Regions from separate parts of the Lysinibacillus sp. KU-BSD001 genome, predicted to be linked through region 1. Evidence: riboswitches for the same ligand, from Rfam matches in the RefSeq annotation. Region 1 holds a riboswitch; each other region holds the start of a gene.
The links. A riboswitch is a leader RNA that binds a small molecule or an ion and turns the genes downstream of it on or off. The one in region 1 is predicted to bind thiamine pyrophosphate.
Positions count from the first base shown of each region.

Region 1 (5,319 bases):
GGTCGACAATGGTTATCTGCCCAATCCCAGCCCTCGCTAGCATTTCAGAGCTAGCCGAACCAAGTGCTCCTGCCCCAATAATGAGAACCTTCGCCTGCTGCATACGTTCTTGCACATGCTTCCCTAAAAATAATGCTTGTCGTGCATAGCGGTTGTTCAAGATGTCACCATTCCCGTTGTTGGGCTACTTGCCACAGCGTATTCTTTTTCTTCGATTCTTCCTGCCTCAAATCCTAGTCTGCCAGCTTCTACGGCTAGTTTCATTGCTTCTGCCATTTTCACTGGATCTTTTGCACCTGATACGGCGGTATTCAGTAACACTGCATCGGCTCCTAGCTCCATTGCATAGGCAACATCCTTAGGGGCACCAATCCCTGCATCGACAATAACTGGAATTTCGGACTGTTCAATAATAAATTTCAAATTAAGAGGATTAATGATTCCTTTGCCAGATCCAATCGGTGAGGCACCTGGCATAATGGCATGGACACCCAGATTTTCAAGGCGTTTCGCTAGCACTACGTCATCCGATGTATACGGCAATACGATAAACCCTTCCGCAAGCAGCATTTCAGACGCTTTTAATGTTTCAATCGGGTCTGGTAAAAGTGTACGATCATCGCCAATGACTTCTACTTTAATCATGTCGCATAACCCAGAAGCTTTCGCCAGTTTGGCAATACGCACCGCTTCTTCCGCTGTTTTAGCCCCTGCTGTATTCGGTAGTAACGTGTATTTCGTTAAATCTAGTTGCTCCAGAAAATTCGGTTGTTCCGCTGAAAAAATATTCATTCTTCTCACAGCAAACGTTAAAATTTCTGATTGTGATACTTCTACTGCTTTTTTCTGTACTTCAAATGATGGATATTTCCCAGTTCCTAATAAAAGTCTTGATTGAAACGTACGATCTGCAATTTTTAACATATTTCATCCTCCTCCAACAAAATGAACAATTTCTACGACATCGCCATGTGACAGGCTAGTCGTCTCATAATTTTCTTTTGTGATAATTTCCTGATTTACTTCTACGACAACAATGCGATTTTCTAAATTGTAATGAGCTAGCAATCCTTGAACAGTCTGAACTGTTTCTGGCAGTTCAATTTGTTTTCCATTTACAATTATGAACATGCTTTCATCACCTCCTAAACAGTTAATGGCTTTTGGCGGTCAAGTCGAAATGCCTCTATCCACTCTTTTTTCACGTCTCTTTTCAAAATGAGATTGGCAATCATCTCACCTGTTGCGGGAGCTAACAAAATGCCATTGCGATAATGCCCTGTTGCAAATAAAATGGATTCATCTTCTGGATGATGACCGATGAATGGCTTTTGATCAAACGTTTGTGGTCGTAATCCCGACCAAACAGCATCGATGTTCATATGAGCACTAGTAGGCAATAGCTCTTTCGCTTTTTGAATTAATGTTTCGATACCATTTAAACTTACTTGTTCTGTCCAGTCGTTCTCTTTCATCGTTGCGCCAATAACAAGCTTTCCGTTATTTCTTGGAACAATATAGTATTTATCATGGAAAATCGTATGCTTTAAAACAGCTTGTTCATCCGTAACGGATATACACTCCCCTTTGACTGGCGTCATTTGATGCTGTAAACCTAGCTCCTTAAAGAAAGTAGTGCTCCAAGCACCACTGGCAATCACAACGCGCTTTGCTTCCACAAGTCCTCGTGTTGTTTCAATTAGAAAATTGTCATGCTGTTTTTGGATGTGTAGCACCTTTGTATAGTCAAAAATGGATGCTCCAAGAACTTGAGCGCTTTTAGCAAAAGCCTGGCATACACCAATCGGTAACACATTAATATCGTCTTGGATATATGCTGCACCTACTATATGAGGGGAAACATCTCGTTCTAGTTTTCTTACTTCCTCTGCTTCAAGCCATGTAACAGTAGGTTGCGCTAACATGGCCGCTAATTCTTTTTTGTCACGATCAGAAAAGGCAAGCTTTAAAATCCCGCCCTTTCTATACCCCAAGTCGATACCACTTAACGCATATAATTCCTCTTTTAACTTCGAATAAAGAGACTGACTATATCTTGCAAAAGGGAAAAAAACATTGACATCCCCTTCACACTCCGAATGAGCACCGAGCATGCCTGCCGCTGCACTTGTCGCTTTTGCGCCGATTTGACTTTCCTCAAACACCGCTACGTCGATTTGCTCTTTTGCTAAATAGTAAGCAATGGCACTTCCAATAATCCCGCCACCAATGACGGCTACTTCATAGCTTGTTTTCATATTTGACCACCTCATCGAATTGACTTGCTGCAGCGAATGGATTTTCTGCCGAAAAAATACCGGACATCACAGCAATGCCGTCCGCTTGTATATGTTGTAATGCCTGTACTTGGTCTAACTTAATCCCACCAATTGCAAAGACAGGAATCTTCAAATATTTTTTCATCTGAAGAATCGGGGCAAGACCATGCGGAGCCTTTCCTTTTTTGCTATTCGTTTCAAAGCAATGACCATATAACACATAGTCAGCCCCTTGTCGCTCCGCCTCTTGTGCGCCTTCATAATCATGTACAGACTTCCCTACCTTGATATGTGGAAATAACGCCTTCACCTTTTGTACAGGTAACCCCTTTTCTGGCAAATGCACCGTTTGAATGCCACTACATAATGCAACATCCAATCGATCATTTAAAATAAGCTTCCCTTTTTCAATACCACCCTCGTCTAAATAGTGAAGCAATGTCATGACTTCTTTTACTGTCTTTGTCTTTTCTCGTATTTGGATAAAGTCGACGTTGTGCTGAATTTGGAGTATTTTCTTTGCCAGTTCCAGCACTGTATGCGAATCATCCGTTACTGCCATCAGCTTCATGTTAGACATGCACCCTCCTTTTGGCGATTTTTACAAATAAAAAAAACCACTCTCCTGAAAAGGAAAGTGGTTCTGTTTGAATAAGATCCATGTACAAAAAAGTACACAAAAAACCCCAACATCACTCTACTTCCCTACGCAGATACAAATCTGATCAGGTTGTGAGGGTTTAAAAGTAACTACTTTCTTCTCAGCCCTTATCAAGGGATCCCCTAGTAAAATTTCAATTTATTCAATTATTATGAATTTAACCATCATTCTATTACACAAATGTTGAAATAGCAAGAAGGCTTTTCAAATATGTTACAAGTATCTCCACTTCAATTCATGTCGTAATCGCATAAGTTCTCCCTTTTCATATAGATATTTATGTTCTCTTATCTAGGTATCTCGTAATGAGCAAAAACTCATCCTAAAAATACCAGGTCAATAGTACAAGGTATGTATCATAGCCTCCGCGCTTTGCCACAGCCTACACAGGAGCTAAAACAGGCACGGCCTGTTTGGATCTCCTGTTCCTGCTCCTGACGCTGCGCTTTCGTCGCAAAGAAAATCTTGGCTCCTGTGGCTATGGCGCGCTACGGCAAAAGTGAATACTTCTCGATATGCTAGAAAACCAGTTCTCTTCTCTAAAAGAAATCAATTTCTTTCTATTTGCAAGTATAATTGCCCAGCCTCTACCGTAATGAATGAGCAGCTTTCTTTATTTTTAGCAACCGATTATTTATGAAACAATAGTTGCTTGTAGCGGAGGCACGAGAGTGTAGCTGACGGCATACGCCTTTCGCTACAGAGCAAAGCTTCCTACGGGAAAAGCGATAGAAGAACAAAGGCTAAAACCGTCACGTCCTGTGACAACGCCTTTGTGACCAACATCATGTTGGCCTCAAGACCCCGCAGGAAATTTATTTGCGACGAAAGCGCAGCGACAGGAGCAGCGAAGGATGAGCGACGAGGAGGCTTGGTCTCGCCCGTGGAAAGCGAGTGCCGCAGCGGAAAGCAATGGTTACTCAAATGGAAATATATATTTGTGAATTTTCTCATTATGAGTAGTATGATAAAATATAAGTTAACTACTAACACAATAATGTTTACATAAAATCATTACATACGGAGGAAAGTATTATGTACAAACTACGCGGGCATCACCTTTTTTGCCTTTTAGGGTATCGAGGAATGGGCTACTCTAAAGAATACGTAGAAAATATGACGCGCATCCATCAAACATTGAGAGCTAATCCAAAAACACTTGTGCAGCTTGTTAAAGGCCCTGATCATTTATGCGAAAAGTATCCTAACTCTGGCGAATATCATTGTCAAGATGACAATATTTATGATAGAGATGCTGTCATTTTAGAAAAGCTCGGTCTTCATATTGGACAAATTGTAAGTTGGGAAGACATTGAATCCTCCGTCCAACAACATGTCATCCCAAGTGATATTGGCATCGTTTGTGAAACATGTTCTTGGCGCTCTTACGGGGTATGTGAGGAAGGGGTTCAGCGAATTACTACAGGAAACGGGTTGTGGGAAGTGAAATAGACTGCATAAACGTCTCTTTACTTGTAGTATGATGCTTTCCTATAGCAATCTCCCCTGTTACTACCCTTGATTTTTTCAAAAAAAAATACGTAAACAGACAAAAGAAGCACTCAATCATTTTGGCGTACAAAATGATTGAGTGCTCTCTTTTTTAACGACTAAAGTGAATTTTCCTTAAGCCATTTTTCAATATAAGGATAAATTTCATTTACTGCACGACGACCTGTACATACAGAAACGTGACCTGTTTGCACATCATGCAATGTCTTATTTTTGCTTGATACTTTATCATTCAGTGGCTTAATTTGTTGTGGTAAAACGATATTGTCACGAAGAGCACAAATATTCAATAGATTCGCTTTAATATTAGCTAGCTTTACTTGTTGTCCACGGACTTCTAATTCATCATTCATTAATTTATTATCCTGATAAAAGTCCCCAATCCATTGTCTATATGCTTCACCTGGGAAAGGCACGCCATCATTCAACCATTTTTGCATTAATTTCCAATTTAAAACCGACTCTTCATTATCCACACGATTCGCTAAATTGATATATGTCCCTAATGTATTAGAAACTGGACTTAGCAATTTATTTCCATAGTCAATCATTTCAAATGGAATATTGCCTAATGTATCAACTAGTTTATCTAATTGGAAATAATCTTTGTCTAACCAGTTCGTATATAAACCGGCATCTTCAAAATCGATTGGCGTTGTCATTAATACTAAATTACGAATTGGCAGGATATCATTATACAAGGCTGTGAAAATAGCCGTCATTGTACCGCCCATGCAGTATCCAAACATCGTAATTTCTTTCGCATTGGAAATCTTCAATATTTTTTTCACTGCTCGAGGTATATAGTCGACGATATAATCATCTAACTTCATATGACGATCTTCGTAACCTGCTGTACCCCAATCT
Region 1 is NZ_JBDQZI010000014.1:7,637-12,955, forward strand. Features, by position in the region: gene AAGS61_RS16985 (ThiF family adenylyltransferase) at 1-160, opposite strand, end outside; gene AAGS61_RS16990 (thiazole synthase) at 157-924, opposite strand; gene thiS (sulfur carrier protein ThiS) at 928-1,131, opposite strand; gene thiO (glycine oxidase ThiO) at 1,146-2,258, opposite strand; gene AAGS61_RS17005 (thiamine phosphate synthase) at 2,242-2,859, opposite strand; TPP riboswitch at 2,965-3,074, opposite strand; gene AAGS61_RS17010 (DUF1284 domain-containing protein) at 3,976-4,392, shown strand; gene phaC (class III poly(R)-hydroxyalkanoic acid synthase subunit PhaC) at 4,551-5,319, opposite strand, start outside.

Region 2 (5,319 bases), on a different contig from region 1:
TGTACCGCATTGGGTAATGAGCCCATCGGTACATATACGCCGCATAAGAAGCCGATTGCTGTTCCGATAATTGTGTTCAATGTTGAAAAAGCGGTTTGTGTAGAAACGAGTAATGTGAAAAATAAGTTAAACATGCTACTAAGGGACACGGATAATGCAATAATGCCAACGATTTCAATAAATGTTCCAGCATCCACCAGATGACCGCCTGTTGAAACAATAAACAGTTCACATAAAATAAATGCTACGACAGATAAAATAAACCCGATCATCCAAGCATTTGCAACATAGCTGAATTGTAGCGTTGCACGAGAGGTAGGAGCGGTCAAGAGATCAGCCAATCCCTTTGTTTCTAAATCGCGAATGTAAATGCCGAATGCCGCAAGCGTTGTTGTAACGGTCACGATGGATAACAACCCAGCTACCATCCATTCATTGACAAGTGTTGTAATCTCAGAAGAAGCGGGGACGATTTCTTCAATAGCATCCACTTGTAATTTTTGTAGAAACACGGCATATAAAGTAATCACAATTAATACGGATAAAAAAGAAAATAAAACAAGCGTTTTATCGCGGCGATATACTTTATTGTGGCGGTTGATTAGACTAAATATAGTACTCATATCGCAACTCCTTCTTCATTAATACACATAAATACATCGTCCATGGAACCTTTGATTACTTCAAATGACGCTAAATTTTCTTCTAGTTCCTTTAAAATATGCAGTGCATCTATTGTGGAACGAATACGGACATAATACACGCCATTTTTCTCTTGGAACGTGAGGTTTTGGTTTTGCAAATACTGTTCCCCTATCGTTTGATCTTTAAATAGCAATGTCATTTGGTCGAATGCATACTGATCTTTTAACGCATGCGGTGTCCCTTGTGCGACAATTTCTCCTTGTTTAATAATGACAATATCATCTGCGACCGCTGCTTCCTCCATGTAATGAGTTGTTAAAAAAATCGTCATATCGGTTTCTTGTTGTAGCTTTTTAATCGCTTCCCAAACGAAAATGCGTGTTTGGGGATCAAGTCCAGTTGTAGGCTCGTCCAGAAACAAAATACTTGGTTTATGGATGAGGGCACGGGCAATATCTGCACGGCGTTTTTGACCACCTGACAAACAGCCATATTTTTTATGTTCGATATCTGCTAATTGTAAATAGTGCGATACGAAAGCATAATTTTCTTGTAAGGTTGTTTTTGTTAATTTGTACATATTCCCTCGGTGCATAATATTTTCATACACGGATAGTTGACTATCTAAAATACTTTGTTGGAATACAACCCCGATTTCTTTGCGAATCGCATCCTGATTTTTTAAGGGCTGTCCTGCGATGGTTACTTCACCAGCCGTCTTTTGAGTAAGCGTGCACAGGATCTCGATTGTCGTTGATTTGCCTGCGCCATTCGTGCCTAAAAACGCAAACAATGCGCCTTTTTTGACAGAAAATGATATGCCTTTCACAGCTTCATAGTTGCCGTATTTTTTACGCAAATTATTAACTTCTATGCTGTTCATCTTCTCGCCTTCTTTCTTGAATTAATTGATTTAATTGTGCTACTTCTTGTTTCATTAAAATATAAATAACGACCCAAATAATGAGGTAGGCAATGACTTCATTTATAAATACTTTCATGATGGAGCTTGGTTCATTGAAGTCAAACCATTGACCAACGATCCCTGCAGACATGACGACGAATGTAACGACCGTAAAATGTATAATTGTCGCGATAGTAAAAGGGAGTTTGTCTACTACATAAATGGTCGTAGCAAGACCGATGACAATGCCCATGACGATCGCAATGAGTAACTGATGCAGTAGCTCGTCACCGGAAATAGCACGATTCTCAGTAAAGATACTTAGCGTTACAATAATATAAGATGTACTTAATGAGATTAATACACCTAATAAACAGCTTCTTAAGTACGTCATCCGTTTTCTCTCCCCATCATTAATTTTTCCTTCAGTAGCTTAAAATATTTCCGACTAATATGTATCGTTGTTTCGTTGTCTAGTAAGAGTTGCGGGGTAGAGACAATGCCCATTTGAATGGATACAATCTTGGATAAATTCACGAGTGTAGATTTATTCACTTTGACAAAGCTCGCTTCAAACAATGCTTCAAGCTCATATAGTTTGCGCTTTGATTCAAATTCCTCTTCTGCTGTTTGAAAATACACTTTTCCATCTTCCACATAAATCGTGAAAATATCCTCTAATTTCAACATGCGAATTTCTGTAGCATTATAGCCGTCGATCATAGAGATTTTGGGGGACTTTAATGTTTTCATGAGCTGCTCTACTTCATTTGTATAAGCATCTGTAAACACATGTACCTCTATTTCTTTATATTGCTCATGAACGGTTAGTTGGACTTTCATTTGCAAAGCTCCTTTCTGTCTCTAGTGTAGCAGGTGATAAACGCTCTTTTCGCAACCTAAACGTAAGTGGTTAAAAAAGGACTGTATGTGGTATTTATTGTATAGTGAATGGTTGAGGGAATAAATGTTAAAGTATATAAATGGATTAATTTTTGTTGGGAAGCAATGGTTGAAAGTGAGGGAAGGTGGACTTCAATATAAGGGGACTTGGTTTTTAAAACGTGAAGAAGTATGCACTTTTGGCGAAGGGCGAAGACGGTAATAGGACGTTGAAGTTTATAGTTATGGATCCGCGGAAAGCATTGTCAAAAAAATCTTGTCTTGCGTTTTAGTGAATTCATGTTATTGTTATAAATAGTAATTAGAACACACTAGGGGAGTCTTATTTGAAGGCTGAGATTGAACAATTGTTCTAAACCCTTTGAACCTGTACTAGTTCACGCTAGCGTAGGAAAGTGGTTGTCGTAGGATAAGAAGGACTTATTCTCCCCACTCATCGCTTTGTGAGTGGGGTTTTTTAATTTTATACGAATAACACTACTAGGGGCGCCGTATTGGCTGAGATTGTACCCTTTGCACCTGATCTAGTTCATGCTAGCGTAGGAAAGTAGGGAATAAAGAGCTCTATGCTTTTTATAGCCGCTTTCCATATGGGGAAGCGGTTTTTTTAAAAGATAAGAAAGTATAAAATTTTTCTAGTTTAAAGAGTGTCTAGCGCAAGCGGACCAGCCCCTCGTGACGTTTCGAAAGTCTCTTCGTGTGGCAAGCACACTGTGAGCCTTTCTCCAACGCATGTCGGGGCTAGAGAGGGCGCTTGCGCTTTTCTTAGTAGACAGCAAAGTATTTCATGAATATCCGTAAAGATGCGACAGTACCTCTCCCTATTTTGAGCGAGATGTGTCTTTCTAATAGTATTAAGTTTAGGAGGAATTGAAATGACGAAATTTACAAATAGGCTTTATGAGAATGTGCAACCGATTTGGGAGAAGAATCATCAGCACCCATTTGTACAGGAGCTGGGACAAGGAACATTAGCGGAGGAAAAATTCATTCAGTATATGAAGCAGGATTATGTATATTTAATCGATTACGCGAAGCTATTTGCAGTAGGTGTGACGAAAGCACATAATTTAGACATGATGAACAAATTTTCTAAAGTATTGCATGATACACTTCATTTTGAAATGGAGTTGCATCGTCAATTTGCGGCTGAATTTGGTATTACACGAGAAGAGCTTGAGCAGACTAAGCCAACACCAGACAACTTAGCTTATACGAATTATATGTTAAATGTTGCTCAAAATGGTAGTTTAGCAGAGGTTGTAGCGAGTCTTTTGCCTTGTGCATGGGATTATTGGGAAATTGGGAAATTATTAAGAAAGCAATACGGGGATCAATTAGCATCTAACCGTTATGCAAAATGGATTGAGACATATGACTCTGAGGAATTTGCACAAGGAGCGAAATGGTTAATTGATTTAATGGATGAGCTAGCGGATGGGAAGCCAGAACGAGAGCTAGCTGTACTTGAAAAGCATTTCCAAATTACATCGAAATATGAGTATTTATTTTGGGATATGAACTATTTCAAACGTGATTGGCCAATCTAATTCTTTTAGCAGGTGTAAAATACAAGCTGAAAGAAGTGAAAGCCTTTGGCGGACGCAATGACGCCCAGGCAGAATTGATGTTGTGGAGTTGGTGGAACGAAGATGACACTCGTATTGAAAAATGTATCCTATTCCTATGATAAACAGGCAGTGATTTCTAATTTGGATGTAGAAATCAAATCGGGCGAGTTCGTTTCATTAATAGGGAAAAGTGGTACGGGAAAGAGCACCATTTTGAAATTAATTACGGGTCTTTTGCAGCCTGATGAGGGGGAAATCACCATAAATGGGCGCCCCATCAAGCTGGGCGATGTAGGCTATATGCCACAGCGTGATTTATTGTTGCCGTGGCGAACAGTGTTGGACAATATGATGCTGCCATCAGAAGTAAAAAAAGACCAAAGCTATACGAAGGAAGAGGCAAGACAATGGCTGGAGCGTGCGGGCCTATTAGCATATGAACATGCGCTTCCCCAGCAATTATCGGGTGGCATGAGGCAAAGAGTCTCCTTTTTACGGGCGCTGTTAATAGGGGAGGACGTACTGTTACTGGATGAACCTTTTGGTGCGCTGGATGCTTTTACGAAAAAGGATATGCAAGCTTGGTTACTGTCGATTTGGCAGGAGCTTAATAAAACGGTATTATTTATTACCCATGATTTAGATGAGGCCTGCTATTTAAGCGACCGTATTTTATTACTACATGCAGACAAAAAACTTGAACAGATTCCCGTCCCGTTAAAACGCCCACGTCGACCAGATATGTTACATGAGATGGAATTTGTGACTTTAAGAAAAAACGTAGAGAGAAAGATTGCTCATGAATACGATTAAAAATTGGTTTAAAACGTATTATTTATTTCTTTTGTTTAGCTGCACCATTTTACTAGCTGTTGAGTGGGCGGTACGTGCTGACATGGTTCCGGCGTTTATTATTCCAGCGCCAACGGGTGTATTGATGCTGATTATTGAAAATTGGCGCCCGCTTTTTTTAGAGCATTTGCCTGTGACATTATTAGAGTTTACAATCGGGTTTGTCATTGCAGTAGTGGGCGGTGTTTTACTAGCGGTCAGTATGTTTTATTCTAAAACGATCGAGAAAATGCTGTATCCAGCTGTTCTCATTTCGCAAATGATCCCGATCATTGCCTTATCCCCAATCTTTATCCTTTGGTTTGGTTATGAGATTTGGAGTAAGGTTGCCGTTACGATTTTAATTTCATTTTTCCCTATCGTAGTGGGTACTTATGATGGTTTAAAGGCGACAGATCGGGAGTATGTAGACTTATTCCGATCAATGGGCGCCACTCGTTGGCA
Region 2 is NZ_JBDQZI010000008.1:99,095-104,413, forward strand. Features, by position in the region: gene AAGS61_RS12985 (ABC transporter permease) at 1-623, opposite strand, end outside; gene AAGS61_RS12990 (ABC transporter ATP-binding protein) at 620-1,528, opposite strand; gene AAGS61_RS12995 (DUF3021 domain-containing protein) at 1,509-1,943, opposite strand; gene AAGS61_RS13000 (LytTR family DNA-binding domain-containing protein) at 1,940-2,392, opposite strand; gene AAGS61_RS13005 (hypothetical protein) at 2,517-2,654, shown strand; TPP riboswitch at 2,756-2,863, shown strand; TPP riboswitch at 2,925-3,015, shown strand; gene tenA (thiaminase II) at 3,328-4,002, shown strand; gene AAGS61_RS13015 (ABC transporter ATP-binding protein) at 4,105-4,836, shown strand; gene AAGS61_RS13020 (ABC transporter permease) at 4,823-5,319, shown strand, end outside.
Region 2: another riboswitch for thiamine pyrophosphate. It lies ahead of tenA (thiaminase II); the one in region 1 lies ahead of AAGS61_RS17005 (thiamine phosphate synthase).

Region 3 (5,319 bases), on a different contig from region 1:
TTGTAATGCTTCTTCTAATACACGTAAAGGTTGTTTATGCTTTGCATTTTGTGTCCCCATAATAAAGTACACACTTAGTTGTTCACGCTTCAATGACTCTCACCTCGACTTGCCCCTGTTGCTGTTTATACGCAAAATGATTCGTCGGTCCATGTCCGTGACCAATATTCAGTGGATTTTGAATTGCTAGTTGGACAAATTTCTTTGCTTCGATAATGGCTGTTTTCATGTCATATCCCTGCCCTAAAAAGGCGGTTAGTGCCGCTGAAAATGTACAACCTGTTCCATGTGTCTGATTCGTTTGAATACGTTCACTTTGTATAGCAAATGATGACCCATCTGCAAAATAAATCGTATCAACCGCAGTGTCACCCGCTAAATGGCCACCTTTCATGACAACACATTGCACACCGTAGCCAAATATGACTTGTGCCGCTTTTTCGATATCCTCCGACGTTGTAATCGTCACACCACTTAACACTTCGGCTTCTGGAATATTCGGTGTCACGACAGTTGCGAGTGGCAATAACGTTGTTTTCATCGCTTCAATGGCCGCTTGTTGTAAAAGTGTTGCACCACCTTTAGCAATCATGACTGGATCAATGACAAGTTGTACATCCTTTTCACGTAATACTTCGGCAACGGACGTTATAATTTCAGCTGAAAATAACATACCCGTTTTAATCGCTTTCACTGGCATATCACGAAAAACCGCCAGTATTTGTTGTACTACAAAATCTGAATCTACAGGTGAAATGCCTTCTACACCTAGCGTATTTTGCGCGGTAAGTGCGGTAATAGCCGTCGTACCAAAAACGCCTAATTCCTGAAACGTTTTTAAATCTGCCTGAATGCCTGCCCCGCCACCTGAATCTGAGCCGGCAATGGTCATAACAATATTCATGATTTAGCCTCCATTGATAATTGTTCGAGTGCGTTCAATATTTCAACTTGCACTGTACCAATCCCGTATTGGCAAGCTTGTGCAGCTACTTGTTGGTAATCAGCTGCTAACGCTTGTAACTGCTGTAGACGATTCCCTTCCAATGAACAAGCTGCTGCTGTTAATGCACTGAGTAAACATCCTGTTGCTGTAACGTTTGTAATTTTTTCGTGTCCACCTGTCACTTCGACTACATGCACCCCATCTGTTAAAACGTCTGTATAGCCTGTCACAAAAATAATCGTATTGTACGCTTTGGCCATTAAACGAGCAACTTCGATAACATCCATTTCTCCTTCGCCGCTATCAACACCTCTTGTTTCCCAGTGCACGCCAGCAAGTGCCGCTAGTTCACCTACATTACAACGAATACAAGCCACTTTTACATCTTCTAAAATCTTTTCTACAACACGGCGGCGGTAATCTGATGCGCCCACACCAACTGGATCTAATACAACAGGAATTCCCTTGTCGTTTGCTGCCTTCCCCGCTGCTAACATCGCTTGAAACGAAGCATCATGTACTGTCCCAATATTAAGGAGTACCGCATTAGCGATGCCAACTAATTGCTCTGCATCTTGCAACGCCTCAGACATAAGCGGCGAAGCTCCTACTGCTAATAAACCATTCGCTGTAAAATTAGCTGCTACTGTATTTGTCATACATAATACAAGTGGCTGTTTAACACGAATCTGTTGTAAACTCATATTGTTTAATCTCACTTTCATATTAGGTTTTTTATCACATTAACATTCACCGATACTTTCCACTAAATTAACGCGAGTGAAAAAGAAAAAACGATATCAGGACAGAGCCTGACATCGCTTGAAAGTCGGTTTCTATCCACATTCCTACGCAAGTACTAACTTACAGGTTCAAAGAGTCAGTGCAGTTGTGTGCACAATCTCAGCCGACTACCTCGGCCCCTCCTGTGGGTACTATTCATCTGTCTTCATGATAATATATTCATTTAAGAATAACAACCTCATTTGAGTGATGTTTCCCCATCTACACGAAACAGTCAATTGAAAAGGCATGCCCTGTAAAAGAGCATGCCTGAAATACACGTACTGGTCTTAGCGTACTTCTGCACCTGCTGTAGCTAATGCTTTTAGTACTTTGTTATGTGCTGCTACTACTTCTTCATCTGTTAACGTACGTTCTGGGTCGAAATAAGTTAAAGAGAAAGCAACTGATTTTTTGCCTGCTGCCATTTTCTCCCCTTCGTAAACGTCGAACACTTTCACATCTTTTAACAGTTTTGTGCCCGCACCTTTAATAATAGCTACGATTTCACCAGCTGGCATTGTACGGTCAAGCTCTAATGCAATATCACGTGTCATCGCTGGGAAACGTGGAACAGGTGTGTACACTAATTCTTCTGTTGCGGCACTTAAAATAGCGAGTAAGTTTAGTTCCGCTACATATGTTTCTTTGACACCTGCTTTTTTCTGTTCTGCTGGGTGTAACTGACCGATTAAACCGATTACTTCTCCATCAAGTAGCACATGTGCTGTACGTCCTGGATGTAAGCCATCAATAGTAGTTTTTACGTAAGAAATGCGATCTGTTAAGCCAAGCTTTGTCACTACTGCTTCAACGATTCCTTTCGCCACAAAGAAATCAACATTTTTCTTTTCACCTTGCCATGCATGATCCGTCCATTTACCTGTTAAAACAAGCGCTAAATGTTCTTCTTCAAGTGGTAATTCATCCGCTGTTTGACCAAGGAATACAGAACCGATTTCATATAATGCAACCGAATCAATTTGACGTGCCACATTGTATGCAGCTGCTTCCACTAAGTGTGGGATTAAGCTTTGGCGTAATGTAGAACGCTCTTCTGAAATTGGCATTAATAACTTTGTTGTTTCTTCTGCTTTTAACGCAAATTTTTGTGACGCTTCCGCAGAAGTAAGGGAATATGTCACCGCTTGGTATAAACCAGCACCTTCCATTACACTACGCACAATACGACGTTTTCCTTGATATGCTGTTAAACCGCCTACCACATCAGATGCTGGTAATGTAATTGGAATTTCATCGTACCCATACATACGTGCGATTTCTTCTACGATATCTTCTTCAATTTTAATATCTCCGCGACGTGTTGGTACGTCAATAATAAGCATGCCATTTGCCGCTTCTACATCGAATTTTAGACGATGTAAAATCGATAGCATATCTTCCAGCGAAATCTTCATCCCAAGACGCGCATTCACGAAGTCAGGTGATACAACAACGCGAGCTGGTGTTTTATCTAATTCATCTACAAGTACTGTTCCTTCTAACACTTCACCGCCTGCAAGTTCTGCAAGTAACTGTGCTGCGCGTTCAGCAGCAGGAAGTACACGGTTTGTATCTACGCCTTTTTCAAAACGAGCAGATGAATCAGAACGTAAACCTAGATCTTTTGATGTACGACGAACAGAAGAACCTGCGAAGTAAGCTGACTCAATGACAACCGTTGTTGTTGATTCTGATACTTCTGAGTTTGCTCCACCCATTACACCAGCTACCGCAACTGGCTCTTTGCCATTTGTAATGACATAGTTATGTGCTGCTAATGTGCGCTCTTGGTCATCTAACGTTGTCACTTTTTCGCCTTCTGTTGCATGACGTGTCACGATTTCTCCTGTTGCTAGCTTGTCGTAATCGAATGCATGCAGTGGTTGACCATACTCCATTAAAATATAGTTCGTAATGTCTACTACGTTATTGTGTGGACGCACGCCAGATGCCATTAAATAATGTTGTAACCAAAGTGGTGACTCTGCTACTTTTACATTGTTCACTACTTTTGCTGCGTATAGTGGGTTCACTGCTGTGTCTTCTACACGTAGTTTTAATTTATCTGTCGCTTTTTCAGTTGATGTTGTGTAGCTAATTTCAGGAAGCTTTACCTCTTGTGAAAGAATGGCTGCTACTTCATACGCCACACCAAGCATCGATAACGCATCTGAACGGTTTGGTGTTAAACCAAGCTCTAAAACTGTATCGCGTAACCCTAAAAGTTCTAACGCATCTGATCCTGGCACTGCATCTGCTGGTAACACATAAATTCCTTCCGCATACGCTTTTGGGACAAGGCGACCTTCAACACCTAGCTCTTGTAATGAACAAATCATCCCGTTCGATTCTTGACCGCGAAGTTTTGCTTTTTTAATTTTGATGCCACCTGGTAAATGCGCACCTGGGCGCGCAACAATTACTTTTTGACCTGCCTCTACATTTGGTGCACCACATACGATTTGTTGATATTCTGCTTCCCCAACATCGACTTGACACACATTTAATTTATCTGCCTCAGGATGCTTTTCTTTTGATACGACATGACCTACTACGACATTTGTCATGCCAGCAGAGCAATCGATGACAGCATCTACCTCAATACCTGAACGCGTAATTTTTTCTGCTAATTCTTGTGGCGCAATGCCTGCTATATCTACATATTGTGCTAACCATTTTAATGATACTAACATAAATAATCCTCCTTACCCTTCACTGCGGTGGAATTGTGATAAGAAGCGTACGTCATTCGTATAGAAGTGACGGATATCATCCACCCCGTATTTTAACATCGCGATACGTTCAGCACCGATACCGAACGCAAAGCCTGATACTTTTTTCGAGTCATAACCAGCCATTTCAAGCACGTTAGGATGTACCATACCCGCACCTAAAATTTCAATCCAGCCTGTTTGCTTACATACGTTACAGCCTGCACCGCCGCACTTATGACAAGATACATCTACTTCCACTGATGGCTCAGTGAACGGGAAGAATGATGGACGTAGGCGAATTTCACGCTCCGCACCGAACATTTTCTTTGCTAGTGCATCAAGCGTTCCTTTTAGATCACTCATGCGAATGTTTTCGCCAATAACAAGCCCTTCGATTTGCATGAATTGATGAGAGTGTGTTGCGTCATCTGTATCACGACGGAATACTTTACCTGGACAAATAACGCGAATTGGCTCCCCTTTTTTCGCTTCCATCGTACGTGCCTGTACTGGTGATGTATGTGTACGTAGTAAGATTTCTTCTGAAATGTAGAATGAATCCTGCATATCACGCGCTGGGTGACCTTTAGGTAAATTCATCGCTTCAAAGTTGTAATAGTCCTTTTCTACTTCTGGACCTTCTACGATTTCATAGCCCATTCCAACGAATAAGTCTTCAATTTCTTCAATTACACGTGTTAATGGGTGACGATTTCCAGATTTAATCGTAGCACCTGGTAATGTGACATCGATTGATTCCTTTTCCAATTGCTCTTGAATCGCTTGCTCTTCTAGTAAGGTTGCCTTCGCCTCTAATTGGGCTGTTACATGTTCACGTACTGTATTCACAAGTGCACCCATTTTTGGGCGCTC
Region 3 is NZ_JBDQZI010000003.1:214,906-220,224, reverse strand. Features, by position in the region: gene thiE (thiamine phosphate synthase) at 1-93, opposite strand, end outside; gene thiD (bifunctional hydroxymethylpyrimidine kinase/phosphomethylpyrimidine kinase) at 83-904, opposite strand; gene thiM (hydroxyethylthiazole kinase) at 901-1,650, opposite strand; TPP riboswitch at 1,775-1,883, opposite strand; gene pheT (phenylalanine--tRNA ligase subunit beta) at 2,020-4,425, opposite strand; gene pheS (phenylalanine--tRNA ligase subunit alpha) at 4,438-5,319, opposite strand, start outside.
Region 3: another riboswitch for thiamine pyrophosphate. It lies ahead of thiM (hydroxyethylthiazole kinase); the one in region 1 lies ahead of AAGS61_RS17005 (thiamine phosphate synthase).

Region 4 (5,319 bases), on a different contig from region 1:
AATATCAAGTTTTTAAAGAAACGTTTCGAAACAATGTCACAAAATCCATTATTCCAAGGAATGGAGTTTTCTGATGATCCGGAAACATTAAAAGAATGGATTCCGCTAATGATGCAAGACCGTCCAGCGAACGACCGTATCGCGGCGACAAAAATCGACACAGGTACAGACGTTAACTTTGGTGCGTTAACACGTATGCTAGTTAGTCATTTACAAACGCAAAACGTAGATGTTCACTACAATCATAGTGTTGAGAGCCTTAAACGTACGAAAGACGGTTTATGGGAAGTAAAAGTGTACGATAACGATGCTTGTATAATGCATTACCACTATGCAAAATTCATCTTCCTTGGCGCAGGTGGAGGCAGCTTAGAGCTATTACAAAAAACAGGTATTCCTGAAGGGAAACATATCGGTGGATTCCCAATTAGTGGATTATTCTTAGCGTGTAACAATCCAGAAATCGTTGAGCAACACAATGCAAAAGTATACGGAAAAGCTAAAGTGGGTGCACCACCAATGTCTGTTCCTCACCTTGATACACGCTATATCGATAACAAAAAATCATTATTATTCGGACCATTTGCAGGCTTCTCACCGAAGTTCCTAAAAACAGGTTCAAATATGGATTTATTCGCTTCTGTAAAACCGCATAATATTACAACATTATTAGCGGCGGGTGTTAAAGAAATGGCTTTAACAAAGTACTTAATTCAGCAGCTCATGTTATCAAAAGAACAACGTATTGAAGAGTTACGTGATTTTATCCCGAATGCGAAAGCAGATGACTGGGATATTATCGTAGCAGGTCAACGTGTACAAGTTATTAAAGATACTGAAGCGGGCGGTAAAGGAACGCTTCAATTCGGTACAGAGGTTATTACAGCAGCGGATGGTTCAGTTGCAGCGTTACTAGGCGCTTCTCCAGGTGCTTCTACTGCCGTACACGTTATGCTGGAAGTAATCAAACGTTGTTTCCCACAAAATATGAAAGAGTGGGAGCCAAAAATTAAAGAAATGATCCCTTCTTACGGTTTATCATTAATGGATCACCCAGAGCTTCTACGTGAAATTCATGCTTCAACAGCAGAGGCACTTGAACTAAGCGAAAAAGAGCTAGTGCATAGCTAATTCTTTTGTATAGAAAACAAAAAACCTTCAATCTATTTTAGATTGAAGGTTTTTTTCAGTTATTTGACAAAACGTGCACCTATATAAGTCATTTTAAAACTCATGGTAAACGGTCAAAACGCAGCGGTATTCGGTCAAAAACATGTAGGTTAGTGTTTAAAGTCAATCGTTATGCCCAAAGATTAAACTATATTAACAGAAAGTTCTATCCAAACGCGTTTATCAGGAAATAGTTGAAAAGTATCCTTTTATTTTAGATGGAAATAATGTACAATGGCAGTAATTGAATAGTGTTAACTAGGGGAGTCCAATGAGTTGGGCTGAGAGGGAAACGCATTGAAGTTTCTTGACCCTTTGGACCTGATCTGGATCATGCCAGCGTAGGGAAGTTAGAAATCTTTAGTATATGTGCAAATGTCTATATACATATCGTAAGCTGGGTCCGTTTATCTTTATCATAAATGGATTCAGCTTTTTTTGCGGATAGGAAAGTATCTGCAAAACGTAGCATCAGCTTGACCTATTTGAGTTACGCTGTGCCTTTCTAATTTGCCTCACTACTACTCGGTTAATCTAGATCTCGTCCTTTATAAATATAAAGGAGGAGTTTTTTATGTCATCAACGTCATTAAACAAAGAAAACATTTCGATTATGTCCAATTTTCCGGGGAGTAAAAAAGTATATGTGATTGGTTCAAGACCAGATATAAAAGTGCCGATGAGAGAAATTTTACTAAGCCCAACGACTAGTACAGTAGGGGAAGAGGAAAATTCACCCGTGCAAGTTTATGATACAAGTGGGCCTTATACGGATCCGCGCATTTCCATCGATATCACAAAAGGGTTAACGGCTCTTCGAAGTAAATGGATTGAGGAACGAGCAGATGTAGAAATGTATGAGGGACGGCAAGTAAAGCCAGAAGACAATGGCTATAAACATGAACATGATCCGCGTGCTCAGCAAAACATTTTCCCGAACTTAAAGCGCCAGCCATTGTGGGCAAAGGAAGGGAGAAATGTGACCCAACTTCATTATGCGAAAAAAGGCATTATTACGCCAGAGATGGAGTTTATTGCGATTAGGGAAAATATGGACCCTGAATTTGTGCGGAGTGAGGTAGCGAGAGGGCGAGCGATTATTCCTTGTAATATTAATCATCCAGAGCTAGAACCGATGATTATTGGACGCAATTTTCATGTTAAAGTGAACGCCAATATTGGGAATTCTGCGGTTTCCTCTTCGATTGAAGAAGAAGTAGAAAAAATGATTTGGGCTACACGCTGGGGCGCCGATACGATTATGGATCTGTCTACAGGCAAAAATATTCATACAACACGTGAATGGATTATCCGTAATGCGGCTGTTCCAGTGGGGACTGTGCCGATTTATCAAGCTCTTGAAAAAGTAAATGGAATCGTAGAAAATCTGACATGGGAAATTTACCGTGATACGTTAATTGAACAAGCCGAACAGGGAGTGGATTATTTCACGATTCATGCAGGTGTGCTGCTTCGTTATATTCCATTAACAGCGAACCGTTTAACAGGCATTGTGTCGCGTGGTGGATCAATTATGGCGCAGTGGTGTTTAGCGCACCACCAAGAAAACTTCCTGTATACGCATTTTGAAGAAATTTGTAACATTATGAAAGCATACGATGTAGCCTTTTCCCTTGGAGATGGTTTACGCCCAGGCTCTATTCATGATGCCAATGATGCAGCGCAATTTGCAGAGCTTGAAACGCTTGGTGAGTTAACAAAAATTGCATGGAAGCATGATGTGCAAGTGATGGTAGAAGGGCCTGGCCATGTACCAATGCATCTTATTAAAGAAAATATGGATAAACAATTAGAAATTTGTGAGGAAGCACCGTTTTACACATTAGGACCGCTGACGACAGATATTGCACCAGGTTATGATCATATTACATCTGCGATTGGTGCTGCGATGATTGGTTGGTTTGGTACGGCGATGCTTTGCTATGTGACACCGAAGGAACATTTAGGTTTACCAAATAGAGACGATGTACGTGAAGGCGTCATTACGTATAAAATTGCTGCTCATGCTGCCGATTTAGCAAAGGGGCATCCGGGAGCGCAAAAAAGAGATGATGCCTTATCGAAAGCACGCTTTGAATTCCGTTGGCGAGACCAATTCAATTTATCATTAGATCCTGAACGAGCAATGGAATATCATGATGAAACATTGCCAGCGGAAGGCGCAAAAGTAGCTCATTTTTGTTCGATGTGCGGACCGAAGTTTTGCAGCATGAGAATCTCACATGATATTCGCAATAGCGTCAAAGAAAAAGAAACGAAAGCAGTGGAAGAAGGTTTAAAGGAAAAAGCCAAAGAGTTTAAACAATCTGGTGGCACATTGTATCAATAGTTAGCGAAAAGAAGCACTTCTACGGAGGTGCTTCTTTATTTTTTAGAAGCTACCAACCATTTAATTCACTATAATGACAATTACGTGGAAAAAACACTAAGAAAATCTTAAGAATTGGTGTGTGAGTTTGTTAAGATTTACTTAGTATCATGTCCTTATACGAATCCTATAGGGGTGATTAGATGATCGGGAAGCGATGGAGGAGTGAATGGAATTGAACATTTTGATTTGTGATGATGATAAAGAAATTGTCAGGGCGATTAGCATTTATTTAGAAAATGAAGGATATCAAATATTCAAAGCGTACAACGGGGTAGAGGCGATTGATGTTATTCGCGATCACACGATTCACCTCATTATTATGGATATTATGATGCCGAAAATGGATGGCATTACGGCGACGATGAAAATTCGACAAGAGAATATGATTCCGTTAATTATGCTGTCTGCGAAATCGGAGGATCATGACAAAATACTCGGATTAAATATCGGGGCAGATGATTATATGGCTAAGCCGTTTAATCCACTAGAACTCGTAGCGAGGGTGAAATCGCAGCTCAGAAGATATACGACATTTGGTAGCCTTGAGGTGAACAGTGCTGTACATCAAACAGGTGGGCTCACGATTGATGATGAACGAAAAATCATTACCGTGGATAAAGAAGAAGTTCATTTGACACCAGTACAGTATAAAATTTTAAAGCTTCTGACCGCAAATGCGGGGAGAGTCTTCACGATTGAAGAAATTTATGAAAAGGTATGGAATGAAAGAGCCATCAATCCAGAAAATACAGTGGCAGTTCATATTCGGAAAATTCGAGAAAAAATCGAAATCAATCCGAAAGAGCCGAAATATTTAAAAGTCGTTTGGGGAGTGGGGTATAAAGTTGAGAAATATTAGTCATGCACTTATTACGAAAGTGTTGGTATTTGTGCTTGCGATCGTTTGTATCACAGGGACAATAAAGGCTATCATCGACACGGAATTAGTAGATGAGGCCGATTTTAGCAGTATATATCAAAACGATTATTTTGAAAGCTGGGCATTCGCTCATGAAAGTCAAAGTCTTACTACCGTCCTCACACAATTAATTAGTAAATATAAAAGTGAAGAATATATTTTAAGCGGTAAAGCACTGGCTGAACAAGAGATGAGAGAGATCGAAGAAGAGTTATTTTATGATTACAATGATTCGTACAGATATAACCCGAAATTAAGTGAAGTGGAAAATAATCGCATCGCTCAAGAACAATATGAGGAGAACATCAATCGTAAAAAAGAAGCAAAAATAAGAGAACAGGTAAGAGAGTTTTATCGGTTACTCGACACACTTGAATCACATGAAGGTATCGTATATTATGCGACTGATGGTGAGCGTGTCTTCTCCAATAGTGAACGAACGAAGAAAGAGCAATTTGAGTCATTTAATGCGTATATGTTATTTGAGGATTATCAACAAAAGTTTTATCCAGATGAAGTGAAAGAAAGCAGGTACTTTGATTATTTTACACATGAAGTTGAACAATTAAATCCGCAAACAGATATTATATATATGGCGTTTACAGAATCATTCTTACAACAAAAAATAACGGAGTGGGAAAAGGATAAAGCGATTGCTACACGTAATTTTTATGAATTCATTGGATTTTTAGTTGGATTTATTTTATCTTTTGTTTATTTAGTCGTTGTCATTGGTCGAACATCATGGAAAGATACAGAAATTCATTTTAATGTTATCGACAAGCTATATAATGACCTTAACCTTTTGTTCATTGCTTGTCTAACGCCGATGTGGATA
Region 4 is NZ_JBDQZI010000011.1:1,331-6,649, reverse strand. Features, by position in the region: gene mqo (malate dehydrogenase (quinone)) at 1-1,131, shown strand, start outside; TPP riboswitch at 1,421-1,535, shown strand; gene thiC (phosphomethylpyrimidine synthase ThiC) at 1,745-3,520, shown strand; gene AAGS61_RS14865 (response regulator transcription factor) at 3,729-4,421, shown strand; gene AAGS61_RS14860 (HAMP domain-containing sensor histidine kinase) at 4,408-5,319, shown strand, end outside.
Region 4: another riboswitch for thiamine pyrophosphate. It lies ahead of thiC (phosphomethylpyrimidine synthase ThiC); the one in region 1 lies ahead of AAGS61_RS17005 (thiamine phosphate synthase).